Regions from separate parts of the Pseudoalteromonas spongiae UST010723-006 genome, predicted to be linked through region 1. Evidence: riboswitches for the same ligand, from Rfam matches in the RefSeq annotation. Region 1 holds a riboswitch; the other holds the start of a gene.

Region 1 (4,219 bases):
CGTAGTTTTGCTTTTGTTCAACGACAGGATTGGCATAAAAACCCACTTCGCCAACCGCATAACGGCCGAGTTCCATCCAAAGCTCTTCGCAACCTACCGAGTGCTTTATTGTTGCCAATGCATCTACTAATTCCTGCCAGACAAGCTCTGTGCTTGATGTGCAATAAGGAATGCCTAGGCCGCCGCCTAAATCTAAAATACGTAGATCAAATCCGAGTTGCTTACTTAAACTTTGTAATGGTGCAATCATGGCACGCCAAAGCTCAGCTAGCTTCTCTGTGCTGAGCATATTGCCCCACTGAAAAATATGTAAACCAGCAAAGTCGAGCGCTGGGTAATCGGCAATATTCAACGTGGACCATTCGTCACAGCCAAGGCCAAACGGTGTTAAGCTATCGCCACCAAGAGGATTCTTTTCACTGTCTGGCCAGCGCAATTGCACTCGCAATAAAATGCGCAGGGTTAGGTTATGTTCACTAGCAGCTTGGTTTAACCAAGCCACTTGGTTGTGACTTTCAGCGACAAAGGTGCGAACACCTTTATCGAGAAAGTGCCGGATCTGCTTTTTCGATTTTGCAGGTCCAGTGTTGAGCACACGTTTTGCGTCTATGCCTTGGGCTAAAACTTGGTTTAGTTCACCGCTGCTTGCTACATCAAAGTCAAAGCCACATTTATCTAACGTTTGGATAATCGCTGAAAGCGGGTTTGCTTTTACTGCGTACCACAGTTTCACCACATTTTGTGATGTAAGCTGCGTTAGATGCGCTTCTAGCTTATCTAAATCGTATAGATAAAATGGCAGATCTGTTTGTTGGCAAAGCTCTGCAAGTAATTGACGTTGTGGTGTGCTCAAAAAGCTCATTAACGTAAAGCCTCTTCCAGTTCTAATGATGCATCGCTTTGTTCATCACGATATTTAACGATAAGCGCACATGACATGCTTAAGCCTTGCTCGCGGCCCCATTCACTTGATGAAGGGCGTGAACCTGGAATAACAATCGCATTTTCTGGAATTGGTTCGCCTTTTTCTAAAACGCGCTCATTTACACAGTCATAAACAGGAATAGTCGCAGAAAGACGCACGCCAGGTGCTAGTACCGCACCTTTTTTAACTACAACGCCTTCAACGATGACACAACCTGCGCCGATAAATGCATCATCTTCAATTACTACAGGGCTTGCGCCAACAGGCTCTAATACACCGCCAATTTGCACTGCAGCACTTAAATGTACGTTTTTACCAATTTGAGCGCATGAGCCTACTAATGCATGGCTATCAACCATAGTGCCGGTGTCGATGTAAGCACCAATATTCACATAGGCTGGTGGCATAATCACTGTGCCGCTTGCAACATAGGCACCTGGGCGAACACTCGTACCACCTGGCACCATGCGTACACCTTCTTGTGCAGAAAAACCGCGTACAGCAAGGTTATCTTTATCTACAAAACCACCTGGAAATTCAGTGTTAGTACCATTTTTGAAAACATCTAAAATGCCTTTTTTAACTTCAACGTTCGCGTGCCAGTTACCATTTTCATCTTGGTTTGCTGCGCGTAAGGTGCCGTTTTCTAGGTTTTTTAATAGTTCTTGCCAGTTCATAGTACTTCTCTCTTAATTCCAAGATAAAATTGTTTGATTAGCAGCGAGAATTGCTGCAGGTGATTCCAGCTCATGATGGGTAAGCGGTGGACGTAAATTTGGGGTGTTGAGCTTGCCTTGTTGGTGCATTAACACTTTTACCGGCACAGGGTTAGCTACTTCAAATAAGCTATTTACCGCGTCGCTCCAAGTAGTAAACAGGTTTGGTGTGCCTAAAAGCGATCTGCGAACAAACTCTGCGGTTTGTTTAGGCCATGCGTTAGCAGCAACCGATACTAAACCTTTTGCGCCAGCTTGGGCAAAATATGGCATTAAGGCATCATCGCCACTGTAAATAGCTACATTAGGATTGCTGCTTCTAAATACTTCAAATTTACTAATGTCACCACTGGCCTCTTTTAAAGCCCATAAGTTAGTGTGATGACTTAATGCGGATAACAGTTCAGGAGCAAGTGCCACGGCGCTTCGTCCTGGCACGTTATACAACATGCAGGGAAGCTCTGTGGCACTAAGTAATGCATCAAACCACTGAATTTGGCCTTTAATGCCGGGTTTAGCGTAAAGTGGTGAGCCTAGTAATAGTGCGTCAATCGGTTGTTGGTTACAGAACTCTAACCATTCAAGTTGTTGCGGTAAGTTAACCCCGCCTACAGCAACCATCAAGGGTACAGTCGGCGATAAGTCACAGACAAAACGCACGATTTGCTGCTGCTCTGTGATGGTTAATGCTAAACCTTCACCTGTGCTGCCGAGTAATAAAATGCCATTGTTGGCATCTTGTTGATCTGCTACCAATTGCGCAAGATTGTCATAGTCAACTTCACCTGTCTCAGTGAAGGGGGTGACTAATGCAGTCCACAGCGGGTACTGCGTCAAATTAAATTGTGATTTCATCTCTAGCGAACTTAATATGTGTTCGAAGAAGGGATAAGAGAAAGGCTTAGTCCAGCTTCGAACAACTAAAAATTCGAAGAGCAATGGACTTAAAAAATAGATAAGGCGAATGGCCTTATTTTTCTAAGACCAGAAGCTCTCCACCAAACATATTTACTTAATACAAGTAATTGGTGACAGTCGCCGGGATTCAGCCCAAGCGCCCGAGATAAGTTATCAGCAAAAAAGCTTATCTCTCGGCGTTAATTCCCCTCATTCAGTGTCATTGGAGTTTGCTCCCCTCAACTGAATTACCTGAATAACGCACCTCTTCCAGCCCTAAGCTAGCCGCTATTTTAAATAGCCACTAACGTAAAATAGGGTGATTGAGCGGCAATTGAAACATTTTGGACGTCTAAATGTCAATAAAATTTATTTTAGAGCACTGCAATCGCATGATGTTTAATGATATAACTAGCGGCTATTGCGGTTGAAATTAAGTAAAAATAGTTAGTTGTGAGAAAGTTAGTATTTCTGTTGTGCGTTGTTATAAGCTTGCCATGCGATGCATCGGTGAAAAAAGCCTATGAGGAATCGTTTGCGTCCTCGGTAGTATTAAGTGACTCTGACGTTGTGCGCTTTGGCTTTGGTAATTTTGACCCGGTTAATATTTTAGAGCAACTCGGTGATGATGCAGGCGATAAAAATGTAAATTTAAGAACTCAGCTACAAGTATTTGCACTGCCTTATACCTACACGTTAGACGAAGATTCACGCATAAATACGCACTTTTCTTATATTTCACAATCGCAAGACATATTGCTGGATGATGTGGCTATACCTGACGACAGCCATGATCAAATCTTCACCGCTTATGCCGATTATGAAACAGCGCTGTATCGTTACGATAATTGGTTGTTAGAAGGCTCAATTGGTGCGCATGTTATGCATTACGACAATATTCATGACTACAACAGCCCTGAAAGCCGCGCCGCCAAAGCAGAAGTGGAAGGTATTTATTTTAATACAACTGCAAACTCAGTTTTAACCGATATGGGGTTAACTCTCAGTCGCAGAAAAGCCAGTCGTTGGGGGCATTGGTTAGTTAAATCGAGCTATAATCACTTCTTTGGTAAAGGATTTGGTGGTGATGATGCAACACGTGATTCAACCCCATCAGGTTGGTATTTTGCGAATAGCGTCAGGGCAACCATAAAGCTCGACCAAAAATTAAAACATACAGAGTCAATCTATCTTAAATTTCAACGTGTTGATTTGGGTGGAGACGCACGTAGCGCCTTTAGCACTGGCCATTATTATGAGTACGGTGGCGGCTTATTAATCGACACTCGGCCATGGACATCTTGGTTTGATAATATCGGCATTGGCTTGCATTACAACGAGGGTAGTGTACTTAGTGGCGGCAGTATTGTAATCTACTTTAACGAAGAGTAACTCCAACTCACTGTAATCGTTATCACTCTAGTGGGCTTAACGCCATGCTAACTAGGCCTAAAATTATCGGTGTAACGCAATATTATCAGATAAAAGTCGCCTTATTAGTATATCATTTGTTCAGCGCAATATTTGAATATAGACGTAAAGAGTTGGTGAACGCCATTAATATAAAAGGACTTAGATAATGATTCTATTACCGCTTATAACGCTGTCTGCAAGTGTCTTGAGTGCAGCTGATACATCTGATTTAGCAAACAAAACCGAACAACTTCACTTAAATACCATT
Region 2 (4,219 bases), 1.0 Mb from region 1:
TATTCTCGCGCTGATAATAATCGCATTCGTGCTGATTGTTATAGAGGATATTATCCACGTAAACAAAGCCAAAACAACGCTATTTTTTGGAACTTTGTGCTGGATTATTCTCTTTATTTCCCCTTTACATGGGCAAAGCCCAGAATCTGTTCAAAAAGAACTCGATCATAATATTTTAGAAATTGCGACCTTGTGGTTGTTTTTGATGGCAGCGATGACCTTTGTTGCTTATTTAAACTCCAAAGGGTTTATTCAAAGCTTGGTGCATAGGGTATTGCCTAATGAAATGAGCGAACGCAATTTAATGTATTTAATCGGTGCGTTTGCATTTTTCTTCTCGTCGATTTCTGACAACATCACGGCAACGCTGATATCGCTGGCGGTTGTGATGTCGTTAAAGCTTGATGCCAAAAAACTCATTAAGTATGCCACGCTTATTATATTTGCGGTTAACTCGGGTGGGGTATCGCTTATCACCGGTGATGTAACTACTTTAATGATTTTCCTTGCTGATAAAGTCACCATTGCTAACTTATTGTTGCTTGTGGCTCCTGCAGCGTTATCGGTATTTATTTTAGCGGCGATGCTAAGTATGGGCATGAAAGGCACTATTACTTTTGAAAAAGTCGAACTGCGCCGCATTGAAAAAACCGATATCACCATTGCCTGTATTTTTGTTTCGACCATCGTAGCGACACTGATGTTTAGTGTGTGGTATCACATTCCGCCATTATTAACCTTCTTATTTGGTTTATCGCTAATGTTCTTAGTTGCGCAATTCTTAATGCGCAAAAAAGACGTGAATAAAAAGATTATCGATTACGTACGTGAAATTGAGTACGACACCTTATTATTCTTTGTAGGTGTGTTACTACTTGTAGGTGCGATGAAAGAGATTGGTGTGTTGAATCAATTTACCCACCTTTATGAAGTACTTGCACCTGAATATGCAAACTACTTTATGGGTATTTTGTCAGCGGCCGTAGATAACGTACCGCTTACCGCAGCACTACTAAAAGCAGATATTGTAATGGATACACGTCAGTGGTTAACCTTTACCTATGCAACCGGTGTAGGCGGCTCAATGCTGATTATCGGTTCAGCTGCGGGCATTATTGCGATGAGCAAAATTAAGGAACTGACCTTTGTAAGTTACCTTCGCATGTTTATGTATTTGATGATTGCCTACACCATTGGTTATTCATCATCATATTTAGTTGGTTGTTTATTTCTTAATTAGTGATTGACAGCTAGACGGCTAAACGGTAAATTTCAAAAGCCTTCTTTTTAGAAGGCATTTGTTTGTGTGCTTATTAAGTATTCAAACACAGAAGAGGTGCATTAACCAGGTAGTAGATTCGAGGGCGCATTCCCGACGACGGTCTATCAGGGGGTTAACTGCCGAGGAGTGATCTGGATTTGTGGCCAGCTTGCTTCGGTTCTAGAAGTTGAATCTTCGGGACTGTCACCTGTAACAGGTGGAGAGCTTCTGGCAGAGACTATCCTGATGTAATCAATCACGTTCCTTGCCAAGTTCTCCTTATTAAGATTTAAAGGAGAGACCGTGTCTAATTCGAGTATTAATGTAGCAAAATTTGGTGGTACCAGCGTCGCAGACTATGACGCTATGGTGTGCTGCGCCGAAATTGTTATATCAAACCCAAGCACCCGTTTAGTTGCCGTAAGTGCAAGCTCTGGTGTTACCAATCATTTAGTAAGCCTTGCAAATGACGATTTAACGGACGCTGCGCGCCAAGAACATATTGACGCCGTGGTAGCTATTCAGCACAAAATTACTGAAAAACTTACATTAGATGACGACATTACCGAAGGTTTTTTAGCAACACTTGAAGCGTTTAAAACCTTTGCATTACAAAACGAATTTGATGACAAAGCAAGCGACGAGCTATTAAGTTTTGGTGAGCGTTTATCATCGTATCTATTTACCCAAGTTTTACGCAGCTTAGGTGCACAATCGCTTCGTTTTGACGTACGTGAAGTGCTAGCGACCAATTCACACTTTGGTAAAGCAGAACCGAATGTTGAACGCACTCGTGAATTAGCACAAGCAAATTTATTGCCGTTATTAAGCGAAAACATTGTTGTTACCCAAGGTTTTATTGGTGCAAATAGCCAAGGTGACACAACCACGCTTGGCCGTGGCGGTTCTGATTACAGTGCAGCATTATTGGCTGAAGCGGTTGACGCAAAAGCTGTTTACATTTGGACAGACGTAGTGGGTATTTTTAGTACAGATCCTCGTTTATGTGTCAAAGCGGCACCGATTGCAAAGCTGAGCTTTGATGAGGCGGCAGAAATGGCAACCTTTGGTGCCAAAGTGTTACACCCAGCCACTATTTTACCAGCAAGTCGCAGTGGCATTAGTGTATTTGTTGGTTCAAGTAAAGCACCAGAGCAAGGTGGTACCTGGATTGAGAAAGAAAAATCAGAACAAGCGGGCATTCGCGCGGTAACTCAGCGTAAAAACCAAATTTTATTAACGGTAAAAAGCCCTGAAATGCTACTTGCTAGCGGCTTTTTAGCACGCGTTTTCACTATTTTAGCGAAATACAATATTTCGGTAGATTTAGTGACTACCTCTGAAATCAGTGTTGCGTTAACGCTCGATAATGCGCCAAATGCATCACGCCCGGAGCTTGATCAAGCTTGTCTTGATGAGTTAAGCGAGTTTTGTCATGTAACGGTTGAGAATAATTTAACCCTGGTGGCATTAATCGGCTCTGAAATTCAATTACGTCACGGCGAAATTAATTTAATGGGTGTACTCAGTGATTTTAATATTCGTTTAATTTGCCATGGTGCAAGTAAGCACAACCTGTGTTTCTTAGTTGAGCAAACTGAATCAGATAACGTGGTGCAAGCGATTCATAGCCGTTTGCTCGAAGCCTGTTAAATCGGGGTTAAGGGAAACTTCAACAAGCGCTGGTGGCTGTTTAACAGTGATTGGCGTTGCCATACTAAAATCAAACCCATTAATTTGGCAGCTATAGGCTGCTAAATTATGTTTTGCATAACCGTGATATACATTAGGCGAAAGCAGCTGGGCAATTGGCATGGCAACAGCTTTAGCAAGGGCCTCTTTTAATGTCCAAATACGAAAAAAAGTATCGGACATAGGGTTTGCTGCTTCAATTTCTCTAACTTCATCTTGATGATAAAAGTGTTTGGCTAATTTTAAAAAAGGGCGCTTTTGCGACATAAACTCAAGGTCGATGCCCATACGCTCTGGCTCATGTGCTAAATATACCGCAACCCAGCCTTTGGAATGACTTATCACCAGTGAAAGTGGCAGGGTGTTGTTTTGATATTTAATTACCAAACGTGCAGTGTGTTCATCAAAAAAGGTGGTGAGTTCAGCTGCTTCATACGCAAAGAACTGTTGCGCTAATTGCTTAATTAAATAACGCGAGGCTAAGTATTCGCGTTTAGCGCTTTCTAACTTGCGCCTTTCTAAAATGCTAATTTCATGCGCAGATAATAAACTTGTGATGTTTATTTGGTCGAAATTAAGGGCTTGGCTATTGGCTATAACTAAATTAATTGGTGACTTAGGGCTTAGCACGCTAAAATGCGCGCGCTCAGGCGAGATGCCTGTGATTGGTGGTTTTTTGTTGTTAATCGTTTCCATACCCGATAGATTAGTCTTTTAGCCAAGCGCAGTTTTACAATTTGCTGCAGTATATCTTGCTTGGTTACGTAAGTCGTGGTGTAGATAATAAAAATAAGAGTTCAATATGGCACAAATTAGAGATGGCTTTCAAAGTCGCTTAGGTTTTGTATTAGCGGCGGCAGGCGCCGCGGTTGGCTTAGGTAATATTTGGGGCTTCCCAACACAAGCGGCAAACCACGGTGGTGGTGCATTTTTGTTGGTTTACTTTATTGTAATTTTTTTACTGGCGTTACCTGCGCTTTTTACTGAACTCTATATTGGCCATAGTGCACAAGCGAACCCCGTAAAGGCATTGGCTGAAGCGTGCCAATCTACCAGCAAGAAAATGGGCGCGGCAGCAGGTTATATTGGCCTTGGCGGCGCCATTGTGATGCTCAGCTTTTATAGCATTGTTGCTGGCTGGATGCTGGCATTTGCACTTGAACCAATCGCCACATTCTTTGGCCTTACCGACATTGCAAACTTCCTAAAATCAGATTCAATATTGCGCAACTTTATTTTTACGCCGTTGATGCTGATATTAACCGC

Evidence for each region. A riboswitch is a leader RNA that binds a small molecule or an ion and turns the genes downstream of it on or off. The one in region 1 is predicted to bind lysine.
Region 2: linked by a shared signal. The riboswitch ahead of lysC (lysine-sensitive aspartokinase 3) and the one ahead of dapA (4-hydroxy-tetrahydrodipicolinate synthase) in region 1 are both predicted to bind lysine.

What each region holds. Positions count from the first base shown of each region.
Region 1 is NZ_CP011039.1:2,803,717-2,807,935, reverse strand. Features, by position in the region: gene PSPO_RS12920 (PLP-dependent decarboxylase) at 1-862, opposite strand, end outside; gene PSPO_RS12915 (2,3,4,5-tetrahydropyridine-2,6-dicarboxylate N-succinyltransferase) at 862-1,602, opposite strand; gene dapA (4-hydroxy-tetrahydrodipicolinate synthase) at 1,615-2,496, opposite strand; lysine riboswitch at 2,622-2,816, opposite strand; gene PSPO_RS12905 (Solitary outer membrane autotransporter beta-barrel domain) at 2,992-3,930, shown strand; gene PSPO_RS12900 (energy transducer TonB) at 4,118-4,219, shown strand, end outside.
Region 2 is NZ_CP011039.1:1,764,446-1,768,664, reverse strand. Features, by position in the region: gene nhaD (sodium:proton antiporter NhaD) at 1-1,240, shown strand, start outside; lysine riboswitch at 1,324-1,497, shown strand; gene lysC (lysine-sensitive aspartokinase 3) at 1,628-2,914, shown strand; gene PSPO_RS08310 (4'-phosphopantetheinyl transferase family protein) at 2,864-3,649, opposite strand; gene PSPO_RS08305 (sodium-dependent transporter) at 3,756-4,219, shown strand, end outside.